DNA from 2 places in the Tardiphaga sp. 172_B4_N1_3 genome. Region 1 is predicted to be linked to the other one. Evidence: predicted binding sites of a transcription regulator. Region 1 holds the regulator's gene; the other holds the start of a gene.
The links. Region 1 encodes PhoB, which activates phosphate uptake and scavenging genes when phosphate is short. Its sites were predicted from a motif close to TGTCATNNANCTGTCAT; they were not measured.
Positions count from the first base shown of each region.

Region 2: AB7783_RS11995 (STN domain-containing protein) is a predicted target of PhoB. The motif match lies at 2,742-2,758, and genes of this name have one in related genera.

Region 1 is NZ_CP197238.1:5,310,138-5,317,778, forward strand. It holds gene pstA (phosphate ABC transporter permease PstA) at 1-838, shown strand, start outside; gene pstB (phosphate ABC transporter ATP-binding protein PstB) at 835-1,662, shown strand; gene phoU (phosphate signaling complex protein PhoU) at 1,691-2,404, shown strand; gene phoB (phosphate regulon transcriptional regulator PhoB) at 2,497-3,201, shown strand; gene AB7783_RS25150 (GcrA family cell cycle regulator) at 3,304-3,813, opposite strand; gene AB7783_RS25155 (aspartate aminotransferase family protein) at 4,260-5,498, shown strand; gene argF (ornithine carbamoyltransferase) at 5,498-6,436, shown strand; gene AB7783_RS25165 (aminoglycoside phosphotransferase family protein) at 6,444-7,253, opposite strand; gene AB7783_RS25170 (Hsp33 family molecular chaperone) at 7,383-7,641, shown strand, end outside.
Region 2 is NZ_CP197238.1:2,542,472-2,550,112, forward strand. It holds gene AB7783_RS11980 (FecR family protein) at 1-137, opposite strand, end outside; gene AB7783_RS11985 (RNA polymerase sigma factor) at 399-944, opposite strand; gene AB7783_RS11990 (TonB family protein) at 1,075-1,764, opposite strand; gene AB7783_RS11995 (STN domain-containing protein) at 1,791-2,471, opposite strand; gene AB7783_RS12000 (filamentous haemagglutinin family protein) at 3,033-7,641, opposite strand, start outside.

The DNA of each region.
Region 1 (7,641 bases):
GATTTACGCTTCACGCCGCCGCAACGACATGATCATCCGTGGGCTCTGCATGGGTGCCGCTCTCTTTGGCGTCACCTGGCTCGCGCTGATCCTGTTCACGCTGTTCTACAACGGTATCGCCGGCATCAGTCTGCAGATCTTCACCCAGAACACGCCGCCGCCCGGCTCCATGGAAGGCGGCCTGCTCAATGCCATCGTCGGTTCGATCATCATGACCGTCATCGGCGTCGGCATCGGCGCGCCGCTCGGCCTGTTTGCCGGCACCTATCTCGCGGAATACGGCAAGCACGACAAACTTACCTCGGTGATCCGCTTCATCAACGACGTGTTGCTGTCGGCCCCGTCCATCATCATCGGCCTGTTCGTTTATGGTGCGGTGGTGGTTCCGATGGGCGGCTTCTCGGCTCTCGCCGGTTCGCTCGCGCTCGCCGTGATCGTGATCCCCGTCGTGGTTCGCACCACTGAAGATATGCTTGGTCTCGTGCCGAACCCGCTGCGTGAAGCGGCCTCGGCGCTCGGCCTGCCGCGCTCCCTGGTCATCAAGCGGATCGCCTATCGTGCAGCCCGCGCCGGTCTCATCACCGGCGTGCTGCTGGCGACCGCGCGTGTCGCCGGTGAAACGGCGCCGCTGCTGTTCACCGCGCTGAGCAACCAGTTCTTCAGCCTCGATCTCACCAAGACGATGGCCAACCTGCCGGTGACCATCAACAACTTCGTGCAGAGCCCCTACGAGTACTGGAAGCAGCTCGCCTGGAGCGGTGCCCTGATCATCACCTTGACCGTACTTGCCCTTAACATTGGCGCGCGCATTCTCGGCGCCGAGAGGACAGCAAAATGAGTGAGCTTTCTGTGTCGTCTGGCGTTCCTTCCGTCTCGATGCCGCCGCCGTCGGCCCTGCAGGGCGAGACCCGTCCCAAGGTCACCGTGCGCGACCTGAACTTCTACTATGGCGAACACCACGCCCTGAAGAAGATCAACCTGACGCTGATGGCGAACCGCGTGACTGCGTTCATCGGCCCGTCGGGCTGCGGCAAGTCCACGCTGCTGCGCATCTTCAACCGCATGTATGATCTGTATCCCGGCCAGCGCGCCGAAGGTCAGCTCATGCTCGACAACCAGAACATTCTGGATCCGAAGCTGGACCTCAACCTGCTGCGCGCCCGCGTCGGCATGGTGTTCCAGAAGCCGACTCCGTTCCCGATGACGATTTACGAAAACATCGCCTTCGGTATCCGCCTCTACGAAAAGATCTCCAAGTCGGAGATGGACATCCGCGTCGAGAGGGCGCTGCGCGGCGGTGCACTCTGGAACGAAGTCAAGGACAAGCTCAACGCGTCGGGTCTCAGCCTGTCGGGCGGTCAGCAGCAGCGCCTGTGCATCGCGCGCACCATCGCGGTGCGGCCGGAAGTGATCCTGTTCGACGAGCCGTGCTCGGCGCTGGATCCGATCTCGACCGCGAAGATCGAGGAGCTGATCGACGAGTTGAAGGATCAGTACACGATCGCGATCGTGACCCATAACATGCAGCAGGCTGCCCGCGTCTCCGACAGCACGGCCTTCATGTATCTCGGCGAGTTGATCGAGTTCGATCAGACCAACAAGATCTTCACGTCGCCGACCGATCGCCGCACCCAGGATTACATCACCGGCCGCTTCGGCTGACGCGACATATTCGCGGGAGGAATTTGAGATGGCTTTTGAACACACCACCAAGGCTTTCGATGACGATCTGCAGGAGCTGACCCGTCTCGTCGCCGAGATGGGTGGCCTCGCGGAACGGCAGATCGTCGAATCCGTCGACGCGCTGATCCGCCGGGATGTCGCACTTGGCGCCCGCGTCGTCGCCACCGACTCCGAGATCGACCAGTTGCAGCGCACGATCGAAGAGCGCGCCGTGCTGACCATCGCCAAGCGCCAGCCGATGGCTGTCGATTTGCGCGAGATCGTCGGCGCGCTGCGCGTCGCCACCGATCTGGAACGCATCGGCGATCTCTCCAAGAATATCGGCAAGCGCGTCAATGCACTCGACAGCGACTTCCATCCGCTGAAGCTGATCCGCGGCCTCGAGCACATGACCGACCTCGTGACCACCCAGGTCAAGGCCGTGCTCGACGCCTATGCCGCACATGATCTGCCCGCCGCGATGACGGTGTGGAAGGGCGATGAGGAAATCGACGCGATCTGCACCTCGCTGTTCCGCGAACTCCTGACCTATATGATGGAAGACCCGCGTAACATTTCGTTCTGTATCCACCTGATGTTCTGCGCCAAGAATATCGAGCGGATCGGCGACCATGCCACCAATATTGCGGAAACCGTGTTCTACATGATCGAGGGCCAGCAGATCCTCGACAAGCGCCCGAAGGGCGACATGACCACATTCGCGAATACGCCGACGGTCTGAAGCATGATCCGGAAAAGTGGAAGCCAGTCTTCCGCAAGGATCATGATTTAAAGACTTGTCGGACGTCACTGAGGGTATTGATCAAGATGGCTGTGAATGCACGCATTCTGGTTGTGGAAGATGAAGAGGCACTAACGACGCTGCTTCGCTACAACCTCGACGCCGAAGGCTATGATGTTGAAACCGTCGCTCGCGGCGACGATGCCGACACCCGCTTGAAGGAGCGGGTGCCGGATCTCGTGGTGCTCGACTGGATGCTGCCGGGCCTGTCCGGCATCGAACTGTGCCGCCGCTTGCGCGCACGGCCCGAAACCAAGGCATTGCCGATCATCATGCTGACGGCGCGCGGCGAAGAGAGCGAGCGCGTTCGCGGTCTCGCCACCGGCGCCGACGACTACATCGTCAAGCCGTTCTCCGTGCCGGAGCTCCTGGCCCGCGTGAAGGGCCTGCTCCGTCGTGCAGCTCCCGAGCGTCTCGCTACTGTCCTGGCGTTTGGCGACATCGAACTCGACCGTGACAAGCGCCGCGTGGTGCGGTCCAGCCGTCCGATCGATCTCGGTCCGACCGAATATCGCCTGCTGGAGTTCTTCCTGGAACATCCGGGCCGCGTGTTCAGCCGCGAACAGTTGCTCGACAGCGTCTGGGGCCGCGACATCTATATCGACGAGCGCACCGTCGACGTGCATATTGGCCGCCTGCGCAAGCTGCTCAACCCCGCCGGTGAGCCCGATCCGATCCGCACCGTGCGCGGCGCCGGCTACGCGCTGGATGACCGCTTCGACAAGGCGGCGGAGTAGGTATCTTCCTTCTCCCCGCAAGCGGGGCGAGGTTAGAAGCCCCAAACAAAAAATGCCCGGCTCATCACCGGGCATTTTCATTTGGTTTAGATGCTTTCCAGCTCAGCGCGTCGGCTTTGGCACTGCGCGGCGGCGGTCGCTTGCCGGCTGATAAGCGATGCGCGAGTGATGCGCGCAATAGGGGGCGCCGGCCAGGGCCTTGCCGCCGCAGAAATAGAAGTCCGCGCTCGACGGATCGCCGATCGGCCAATGGCAGGTGGCTTCGTTGAGTTCGACCAGCGACAGGCGCTGGCTGATCGGCACAATGTTGTCATAGGCGATCGGATCGGGCTCGGCCTCGATCTCGTAATTATGGGCCAGCGCGGTGTTGCCGCGCGCCATCGGGCGGGCGACGCGTACCATCTGCTGCACCGGGCGCGCCTTGCGCTGCCGCGGAGCTGCCGAGGAGGGGCTCTTGGCACGGCCGGACAGGCCAAGGCGGTGAACCTTGCCGATCACGGCGTTGCGGGTCACGTTACCGAGTTCCGCAGCGATCTGGCTGGCGGAAAGGCCGCCTTCCCAGAGTTTCTTCAACTGTTCGACGCGATCGTCGGTCCATGTCATTACCGTCATCGCCGTTTTCCCTTCGTGAGCGCCGGCCTGACCGGGCAGCGCTGCGAGTTGAGACTTCAAAAATCCCTGCGGTCAGAATCCTTTAGCGCTCACCGGGCGCGAATTTCGCGTCCGGCTGTTACGCCGCACTGGATGTGTCAAAAGGATCTACCGCCGCACGAGATGTCGTATCCGACGAGGCAAAAGCTACAATATGCCGTGACTCGCGCGCAAGAGTCGGGCATGCCGCGTCCACATGCTTCTGCAAGTAAAGCTGCAAAATCGGCTTTTTCTGCGACTCCGTGTGACTCGAAAGCCGCAGTGCGCGGTTGACAGTCTTCACAGCACACATAGAATAATGCCCACGTGCCGCCCGAGAAGGGCGGCACGTTTCGTTTCTAGGGTCCGTTGTTCGATTTCGCACAGTTGTCATCGACGCGGCCGCAGTCTTTTCGATCGGATCGGTTATGACCAGCAACGCAACGTCTTCGCCCCTCTCTCAGGCTCACTTGCTGCCTGTTTTCGCGCGTGCGGATGTCGCTTTCGAGCGCGGTGAAGGCGCGTGGCTGATTGGAACCGATGGCGAGCGCTATCTCGACTTCACCAGCGGCGTTGCCGTGAACGCGCTGGGCCATGCGCACCCACATATGGTCGCCGCATTGCAGGAGCAGGCCACCAAGCTCTGGCACATGTCGAACCTGTTCAAGAGCCCGGACGGCGAGCGCCTCGCGGCCCGGCTGTGCGAACAGAGCTTTGCCGACTTCGTGTTCTTCGCCAATTCGGGTGCGGAAGCGATGGAATGCGCGATCAAGGTGACCCGCCACTATCATTTCTCCAAGGGCCATCCCGAGCGCACGCGCATTATCACCTTTGAAGGCGCGTTCCATGGCCGCACCCTCGGCACGCTGGCTGCGACCGGCGCTGCCAAATATCTCGAAGGCTACGGCACGCCGCTCGACGGCTTCGATCAGTTGCCGCTCGGCGATATCGAAGCCGTTAAGAAGGCGATCGGTCCGAACACCGCAGGCATTCTCATCGAGCCGCTGCAGGGCGAAGGCGGCGTGCGCGCGCCGAGCAACGCGTTCTTCGGCGCATTGCGCGAACTCTGCGACAAGAACGGCATCCTGCTGATCTTCGACGAAGTGCAGACCGGCATGGGCCGCACCGGCGAGTTGTTCGCCTATCAGCGCATCGGCGTGACGCCGGATGTCATGTCGCTGGCCAAGGCGCTCGGCGGCGGTTTCCCCATCGGTGCGTGCCTCGTTACGGCGGAAGCGGCCGAAGGCATGGCGCCCGGCTCCCATGGTTCGACCTTCGGCGGCAATCCGCTGGCGGTCGCCGCGGCGAATTCCGTGCTCGATATCATGCTGAAGCCAGGCTTCTTCGACCATGTGAAGAAGATGTCGCTGTTGCTGAAACAGAAACTCGCGGGCGTGGTCGACGGCCATCCTGATGTGCTCAGCGAAGTGCGCGGCGAAGGTCTGCTGATCGGCCTCAAGGCTGTCGTGCCGGCCGGCGATCTCGTGGCCGCATTGCGTGACGCGAAGCTGCTGACGGTTGGCGCCGGCGACAATGTAGTGCGCTTCCTGCCGCCGCTGATCGTCAGCGAGGCCGAGATCGAGCAGGCCGTGCAGCGGCTGGAACAGGCCTGCGTGGCCCTCGGCTCATCCGCCAAGGCATCTGCAAAGACGCAGGGAGCCGCGTGATGAGCACGTCACCGCGGCACTTCCTCGATCTCACGGCCGTGCCGGCCAGCGAGTTGCGCAATATCATGAACGCGGCTGCCGCCATGAAGGCGAAGCTGAAAGGGCGGGATGGCTCGAATGCCGAGCCCGATCGTCCGCTCAAGAACAAGACGCTGGCGATGATCTTCGAGAAGCCCTCGACGCGCACCCGCGTGTCGTTCGAGGTCGGCATGCGCCAGCTCGGCGGCGAAGTCGTCATGCTCACCGGCGCCGAAATGCAGCTCGGTCGCGGCGAGACCATTGCCGACACCGCGCGCGTGCTGTCGCGCTTCGTCGACATCATCATGATCCGCATCCTCAATCATGACTCGCTGATGGAGCTCGCGGAAAATGCGACCGTGCCGGTCATCAACGGCCTGACGCGCTTCTCGCATCCCTGCCAGGTCATGGCGGACGTGATGACCTATGAGGAACATCGCGGCCCGATCAAGGGCCGCACCGTGGCCTGGACCGGCGACGACAACAATGTGCTGATGTCCTGGGCGCATGCGGCCGAGCGCTTCCAGTTCAAACTCAATATCGCGACGCCGCCGCAGCTGTCGCCGAAGAAGCCGTTCAAGGACTGGGTCAAGGCGGCAAACGCGCCGATCACCTTCAGCGACGATCCCGATGCGATGGTGAAGGGCGTCGATTGCGTCGTCACCGACACCTGGGTGTCGATGGGCGACAAGGACGGCGAGACCCGCCACAACCTGCTCAAACCCTATCAGGTCAATGCGCGCCTGATGTCACTGGCCAAGCCGGACGCACTCTTCATGCACTGCCTGCCGGCGCATCGCGGCGAGGAGGTCACCGACGAGGTCATCGACGGTCCGCAGTCGGTGGTGTTCGACGAGGCCGAAAACCGTCTGCATGCGCAGAAGGGCATTCTGGCCTGGTGCCTCAACGCGGTGGCGTGAGGCGCGATCAGCGATCGAGTTCTGTCGCGGCCAGCTCGGCCACCTGAAAGTCGATGCTCGCCGGATCGTCGTCGCCGAGGAACCATGCGGCCGAGAGGCCGGTCCACGCCAGGACCCATTGCAGCAAGCGATGGCGATCGAGCTTGGCCGCGTCGCTGACGACCTCGACACGCCGCTGGAAACGGCCTGGCAAGGTCGAGACCGGGCGCGTGGGGTCCGAGAGATCCGGGTTGGTGAAAATGTTGGCGAAGTCGAAGCCGCGCTCGCCGATGATGTGCTTCGGATCGATGGCAAGCCAACCACGCTCCCCGAAGTCTAGCACATTGTCATGGTGGAGGTCGCCGTGCAGCACGGTCACCTCGCGCGGGTCGTCCAGCAAAGCGTTGGCCGTTTCGGAACAGCGACGTAACAGGCCGCCATGGGTCGCTGCGGCCGGCGCGAGTTCGCGGAACCAATGCTGCAGCGGTACCAGCGGAGGCGGCGATTTTTGCCTTGGCCGGTGCAACCGTGCCGCCACGGCGCACAGGATGCGCGAGGCTTCGTCGTCCTGTCCACCACGCGCCATGTCGGAGAGCGAGGCCGGGCCTTGTGCGCGTTCCATCAGCAACGCGTCGTCATGGCGAGCCAGAACCCGCGCGGCGCCGTCGCCGTCCCACCATTCCAGTACCGCACTGCCGGCGCGTTCGTCCTCGCCCCTGGCCAGTTTCAGCATCGCCGGCTGGCCCCGATGCAGGACTGGCAGCAAATATCCGGCGTGGGAGGTAATGGCCGTGCCGTCCGGGACGAGGTGCCATCGCCTAAGGTAGGTTTCAAACATCGTTCGCTTATACTTGGTAGATATTTCATCCGGGCGGGGGCAAATCGTCGCCGGATGCCTTGTATTCGTTCGGACATTTGCCCCTTTGCGGGGTTTCGATTTCAGCTCCTCGCCCTTACATAGAGCGCCATGACCCCATCAAATCCAAATCTCCAGCCCGACGCCCCCATCCGCGCGCCGTCCTCCGTTCCGGTCGATGACGCGGTGCTGCCCTTCGAGGTGGCGCCGCTCGACCTACGCGGGCGGCTGACGCGACTTGGCCCGGCACTCGATGAACTGCTCGCCAAACATGATTATCCCGCGCCGGTGGCCAAGCTGCTCGGCGAGGCGATCGTGCTGACCACGCTGCTCGGCTCGTCGCTGAAATTCGACGGCCGCTTCATCCTGC
Region 2 (7,641 bases), 2.8 Mb from region 1:
CTCTGGTGACGCCATCGCTGCAGTGCCTCGACATCATCCGTCGTAGCCTGGCCAGACCTCAATAAGAGGATCCAATCCATGGCGCGATCGTGCAAGGCAGGATCAACTAGTCCGGGATCATTGATCGGCTCGGTCACGCCACAGGCACCCGTCTCGCAGACGCGACAAGGCTACCGGTTGCGCCAATAAAAGCCTGGATATGTCGCAAGAGATAAATCATGTGCGGGACAGATCTACAATTCTGATGAATGCAAGCTAATGCAACACCTTCTAGATATCTAGACGGTTGAGGCAAGGCTATCCCGCAATTCATTCTGAGAAAAATGCAACAAAGGGGAGTCTTTAGCCGACGGCCATCGATAGAAACACGCTCGAAATACTCGAATGGCCAAATCGGCTCACGATTTTGGCCGCGGTCCCCCGGCACGCCGGATCAGGGTGCGGCCCAAACGTTCGGCGCAATGTTTCAAAGCATTTTTGAGATCGATCTCGACCGTACGCACGCTCACCCCAAGAAGCGTGGCGATCTCGTGATCCGGCATCTTCTTGACGACAGCGGCCATAAAAACCTGCCGCGATCGGGACGGAAGCTCCGCCAGCGCCCGATCCAGCGCTTCAATCTCCTGACGGCCCTCGACAATGGTCGATGCATCCGGCGTGTCGTCCGGAATATTGAGCAGGGCATCGACGGCATCCAGACTCAAATGGCGGCGTTCGACCCGCCTGCGGTCCGTTGCGACGTTGAGCGCGATACGAAACAGGAAGTCATTGGGACTGTGTACCAGAGTCGCATCGGAGACGCGTTCGACGCGCAAGAATGTCTCCTGCAACGCTTCGCCGGCAAGCTCGGCGGACCCCAGACGGCGGGTCAGACGCTTGAAAAGGCCGCCGTAATCAGCAGCGAGAACAGAGCGCAACGTTGTGCGATTAGACCCGGTCAACACTTACAGCCCTTGTACGCACAGTGGCGAACTCAACAACCCGTGATGCTAGTTACCGGTAGCCCGTGACAGATTAATTACAGACATCGTGACGACGAAGCCGAACTCTCCCGGACCGTAGTTCGGCCGTGCATCAGAAATCGACCGGGAATAGAACCGTGAGCAACTCCGGCATGTCCGCCGGGATTCGCGGCAAAGGCTGGGCTCGGCGGATCAATTCAACGGCTTCCTGATCGAGAACGGGCCGCCCTGAACTTGCCTTGACGCCAACATGGACCACACTGCCGTCACGCCGCATCGAAAACGCGACGAGCACTCGCTCCCGCTGTCCATCGCGATTGGCCGCTTTGGGAAAGCGCTGATAGCGCTCGATATGCGCATTCAGCATTTTCTGGAAACGAAATGTTGCTCCGGCTGGAACGGGCTGCGCCTGGCCGGAGCTTGCCGGCTTCTGTTGCGGCGAAGACGCTGGACGCGGTGGAAGCACAGGCTCAATCGGCTGAGCCTCTTCCTTATATGACGGCTGGGATGGCGCTGCGATACTGGGCACAGTCTGGAAATCCGCGATTGGCGGACTGGTCTGAACTGATGCCTGCTTGAACTCCGCAGTTGGCCCCGGCGTCTGAATGAGTTCGACATGGATTGTCGCTTCACCGCTATGAAGTGCCGAGCCGCTAGGCTGCTGATGCAGCCAATAGACACCAGCGGCAAGCAATATGGGCACCAGCACAATGGTGCCAGCGAACCAGCGCCACTGCCCGGAGAATCCGGCAACCGCTTCGCCCTGAGGATCTGCCTGGGCGGCCGCCTTGATCTGATCCATCCCCTTCCAAATGATCGGTAATCCCATCACATCGACCGAACATTGATGATAATCGTCACAGGCTGCGGTGTGTTGGCCGGAGGCGCCTGACTGATCTGAAGTCCATCGAGCAGCCGCGAAATGGCATCGTCTCTTTCTTGGTCGCCTGACGAACGGAACAACTCGGTCTTCTGCACAGTGCGCGGTCCATCGATCCACAATTTGATGCCGGCGCTATAGCTGCCGCTTCGCGTTTTGGCGTCCTTACGGAGCGCCTGCTGGATATCCGCCCTGATGATCCCGTTATAGGCCTGCAATTGCGAGCCGTCATTGCGATCCGTGGGACGGCGGATCCGCAGGGGTTCAAGAATGAGATCCGCCTTGTTGAACAGAGCTGCGGGCGGGTCGTCAGGATTGCTCAAAGCCGGCGCCAGCGTAACCGAATTGACGCGCGTGTAATGAATGGTCAGGTCGGTCTCGGACAGCAGAATCCGCAAAGCCGCATCGCGCGTCATGTCGCCCTCGACGCCGGTCGAATAGCGGCCGTTTGCGACGCCGCTCTCGTAGAGCAGTTGGACTCCCGTAGCTGTACTATAGGCCTGCAACGCCGACGCCAGCGGCTGGCTTGGAATGCTGAATCGCAGCGGCGCGAGATACTGCGGCTCGTCGTTCGCCGCCATGGCAGAGACCATCGCGCCAAGCGCCGCAACGATAGCAGCGACGATCATCAGTCGGCGTGGAAATCCGCAGCGATACGTCCTCAGCCATGACGCCCTAGCGCCAAGGCGCTGTTCCGGCCCCAGTTCGCTCCATTGCTGGCTGATACGCATCATACAGACCTTGATTGGCTCTGATCGTTACGAACTCGTGTCACGAGGCGCGTGCATCGACCCCGTCGGCATGTCTTATCCGGGAGCCATGTCGATCAGCAAGCCCGCTTGGAAATCAGACGACCGCCGCCATCGATTTCCCGATACGTGTTACCCGCACGCCGCTTTATGAAAGTTTTGCGACAAACGTCTTGCGGCCCGATGGGGATCGTGACGGGGCCGACAACTGACTGTTGCGTCGTTCGCAGCAAATAGCGCATCGACCGCGCGCCGACGATCGATGCGTGCTTTCGCCCTTCAATCAGGGTTCAACGTCCGAGCTTTCTCTTCTCGCAGATCCGTGCCTCGATCCGAACATCGGACAACCGACCGGTCCTGAACTCCAGTGGCCAGCGAACGACGCCCTGCCCGAATTCGCCGTGACAGAACGAGCATTCCTCCTGAAACCGCTCGCCGCGGCTAGCGACCAGCAAGTTTCAGTTTTTCCTCTTCAGTGAGCGCCTGTTTCTGCGTGTCGTTCAGCGCGCCATTGCCGACAAGCTGAATGACACTGTTCATATTGTAGCTGCGCTGTTCATTGGGCTTACGACGGTTTTCATCGTCTCTTTGCCGGTCTTCATTGGAGCCGCCGCCATAGCCCAGAACTTCGACGATGATGACCGAAGGTCGATCGCCGGGGCCAGTCTGCGTCGCGTCCTTGACGGCGTCGGCAGCGGATTTGTCCTTGGTTTCCACCGTCAGATTGACCGGCGGGGCGGAGACCTTCGGTACGCCTTTGGATTCGCCGCCAACCTTGATGTTGTCGGCGTTCAGCACGAACATCGCCGCCACCGTGAAGTTGCCGCTGACCCGGATGCCTGCATCGCCGGCGTCGACGGTGCCGACTGGCGCGATCAGCGAGACGTCACCGGGCTCAACGCCGGTGAAACCGATGATGGTGCCGATGCCGCTGCCGGAGATATCGGCGATTTCCAAAATTCTTGTCACGGCGTTGACGTCGGTGACGATCTCGGGCGCCGCCGGCACCCGGGTGGTTTTGGCGCCGCGGCCGGCGTCGATATCGCCGAGTGTCGACCAGATCACCTCGTCGCCGCCGGCGAAGGTGAGGATGCGCGAGCGGTTTACCGTGACGTTGTCGCGAGCGAAGATGTTGATGTCGCCGTTGCCGAGCGTGATCAGGCCCGCGCCCGGCTGCACCACCGTGCCGAGCGCGGCGATCTGGAGGCCGCCGCCGGGCGTCAGCACATCGATGGCTCCGCCGGCCATGGTGCGGAAGGTGGCATTGCCGATCTTAACGTTGCCACTCCAGTCCTGCCCCGGAAACAGCGTCGCGATCGCTGCATAGCCACGGCCATAGCCGCCGTTAATCGGCCGGCCATTGGCACCTAAAGTAAGCTGGTCATCGCCGGCCGCCTTAAGCTCCTGGATGTAGACCTGCCGAAGGAAGCGCTGCTGGGTCAGAGTAGGCAATGCTTGGAAGCGAGCCCAGGCATCGAGTGGCGATAGCTTCTCGCCGGTGATCTCCTGCACGAACGAACTCATGCCCGAGCGAATCTTGTGTGAGTTGCCGCCGCGATCCTCAAATGCGTCGGTCAGATAGATCGGCAGCACCACACCATCGACCGAAGTCTTCAGATAATCCGGCATCGCAGCGACATTGGCCGGATCGAGATAAGCAGCCATCAACGCAGCATAGGAAACCTGCTTGCCCTTGAGGCCGGCCAGCACCGAGATCGCCGCGCCGTCGCGTGGCAGGCCGAAAATCTCCGACGTATCCACCGGGCGGTTGCTGCCGTTGTAGTCGCGATTGCCGCGGCTCTCGATATTGAAGCTCGCGCCATAGACGTCGCGTCCTGCCGCGAGCGCGATCGCGCCCGGTCCCTGGATCACGATATTGCCGCCGATGATATCGTTTCCGGCCTCGAGCAGCGACACATCGGAGCGATGCAGGTTACGCAGCCGGTAACCGATGTTGCGGATGTCGGTGCCGGCGCGGAACCAGGTCTGCTCATTGGTGGTGACGATACCACGCGAGAGGTTGTTCTGGGGGACGACAGGCGAGCCGGTGATGGAACCGTTCAGTGCATAGAACCGGCTCGGTTCGTAGTCGTCGGCGTTGTCCAGACGCACCGGGCTTCGCACGCTCCTGAGATAGCCCATGTAGGAGCCGAAATAGGATTCGGCACTGATGTCGTTCAACAACAGCTGGTGAAAGCCCTGCTCCTGGAACAGCGTGGTCGAAAATACATCATACTGCATGTTCAGGCTGATCGCCGCACCGCCGCTGCCGACCGGTTGCAGCGCCGACGGCAGCATGGCGAGCGTGGCGCGCGACGTCAGGATCGTGCCGGCGTTGATATTGGCCGACGCCAGCAGACGGAGTTCCGGATTGTGGCTCGGCATGGTGAAGAACCGGTCCAGATTTTTGATCGAGCCATTCAGCGCGGTGACGCGGGTGATCGACGGATAGAGATTGACCGCCAATTGTCCCATCAGGGCGAATGGCAGGTCGGCGGCATGGCCGGAGTCTGTGACGTCGAGGTTCCTGGAGATATATTGCCCCTGATTGACCAGGGTGACGTTGCCGCCGATCGAGGTGAGATCGAGCGCGGTGCGGTCGGTATAGCCGCTCATATAGACTTCATAATTGGGATTGCCGCTGAGCAGGAGCGGATCGAGCACGGTCTGTAGCCGCAAGTCGCCGGCGGTCCGCACGCTCATGGTGGCATCGCCGAGTGCGATCACGGGCGCGATGGAATAGACTTCAGTGCGGACGGTCGTTCCAAGATCCGGAGACGTCAGGATCGTGACATCGCGTCCGACGGCGAATTCGCCGGCGGTGATGCTGCCGGCGCCGCGGCCGACATAGTAATAGCCGGCCTTGACGGCGCCGCCGGCATTGACCTCCATCAGGCCGCCATTGCGGGTCTCCAGGATTTTCGCTTCGCCCGATGTCAGTCCGCCGGTGACGCGGCCATTGCTCGGCAGCGCCACCAGCATGTTGACCAGATCGCCGCCGGTCGAGACCGAGACGTTGCCGCCGCCCAGCGCGCCGACGCCCTGCTGGAAGGCGTTGTAATCGATCCACCAGGACGTCTGCTGGTCCGGCAGATAGACGAAATTAAAGTCTGTCTGACCCTGTCGCTTCAGCCACTCCACGAACAGCTGACTGTCGTGCAGGTCGGCAGGCAGCGTCGAGCTGGCATTGCCCTGCGCGGCGATGCTGAGATTGCCGCCGAGTACGCCATAGGTGGCGCCCGCCGCCGCCGTGAAGCCGGCGAGTGGACCGTCGGCGCGGCCGGCGGTGAAGATCGCTGACGAGCTGTTGGCGAGCAGCAGGTCGCGGCCAGCCGCGACGTCGATGTCGCCGGTGCCGGTGCGGAGCTGATAGCCGTTGGCGCTGTCGCCGACTGTGAGCGTGCCGCTGCCCGCGGCCAACCCGGCCAGCGGCGTCAGCGCCAGTGCACTCGCCGAACTCAGATCGGCGCCGGACACCAGCCGCAGGTTCCAAGATGCCGCATCCTGCAATACACCGTTGCGGTCTGCGGTCGAGAAACCGTCGCTGATATTGCCGAGGATGGTGAGATTACCCGCCGCGCGCAGTGTCAGCGTACCCTCGCGGGCATTGACGCCGAAATCGGCAAACAGATTCCAGTCGGTCTCGGCGACCAGATCACCGCTGCTGCGAATCTCGATGCCGGGCATCACCGCGATGCTACCGGTCGCATTGAGCCTCCCGGATATCGCTGCGGCATGGCCGGCGAATGTACTGGCGTCGGCGATCGCATCGCCACGAACCGCATCGACCGAGTTGCTATTGTAGACACTGACGCCTTCGAGCACGGCCGAGCGCGCGCCGACGATGTTGGCCTGCAGGTTACTCACGGCGACGTCGTCATGGCCTGCATTCTGCCGCGCCCTGAAGCGCACCCTGCCGAGATCGCCGCCGGCCACGTCGATAGTGCCGCCTCGCACATCGAGCTGCCCGCCGCTGGCCTCCAGCGTCACCCGGCCGCTGCCGAGCGCACCGGTGGCGCCGGCCTGCAGCAACGCCGAGCCCAGCATGGTCAGGCCATTGCCGGCAGTGATCGCGATATTGCCGCCATATTCCGAGCGCGCATCGATGGTGCCCGCGAGCGTCACCGCGCCCTGGTCGGCGACCAGCGAGAAGTCGGCGACCGTGGTGGTGCCGTCGATCACGACATCGCCCGAGCGAATTCGGAACTGACGCGCCGCCGTGAAGCCTGCTGCATTCAGCGTCTGGCTCATCGCTGCGAAGGCCGGAAGTGCCGCGATGTCGAGCGCGAACGAACCGCCCTTGCCGCCGAAGCCCGCTTGCGCTGCGATCACACCATCCAGCACCACCGTGCCGCCGCCCGAAGCCGTCAGCGCCAACTTGCCGGCACTGCCACCTCCAGCATCGGCCGACAGGTTGAGGACGGAACTGCCCCCCAGCAGCACCGAACCGCCGACCGCGGTCAGCGTGATGCTGCCGGCATCGGCATATTGCGCGACATCGAAGAACTGTTTCTTGAAGCCGCCGACATCGATCATCGCGCCATTGCCAATGAACACGTCACCGGCCGTCGCAGTCAGGTTCACTGCGCCGCCGAGCGCCACAACCTGGCCGGTGAAATTGACGCTGGCACCGGTTAGCGCGAACCGGGTGCCCAGACTATCCGCGGGCATTGCCAGTGCGCCGCCGCCCCCGAGCACGCCGAGCGCGCCGGTGGTGACGATCGATTGCGCCGCGCCGCCGCGCCCGGTCAGTACCGGCGCCGTCAACGTCACGGCCGCACTGCCGGCGTCGATGGCGCCGTTGCCCTGCCCGACGATCTGCCGCGCCGCCGTTAGAGCCACGCTATCAAAGCCGCGCAGCGCCTTGCTGCCGGCGCCGAGCACGAGCTCGTCGGCGCTCAGCACCAGTTGCGCGTGCCCGGTGCCGATCGGCTCGACAAAACTGCCGCCGCTATTGTCCAGCGTGAGGCTGCCGCCGGTCACCGCGATGGTGCCGCCGCCATAGCCGACCAGGCCAGCCGCATCCAGCGTGACGTTCTTCAGGCCGGCG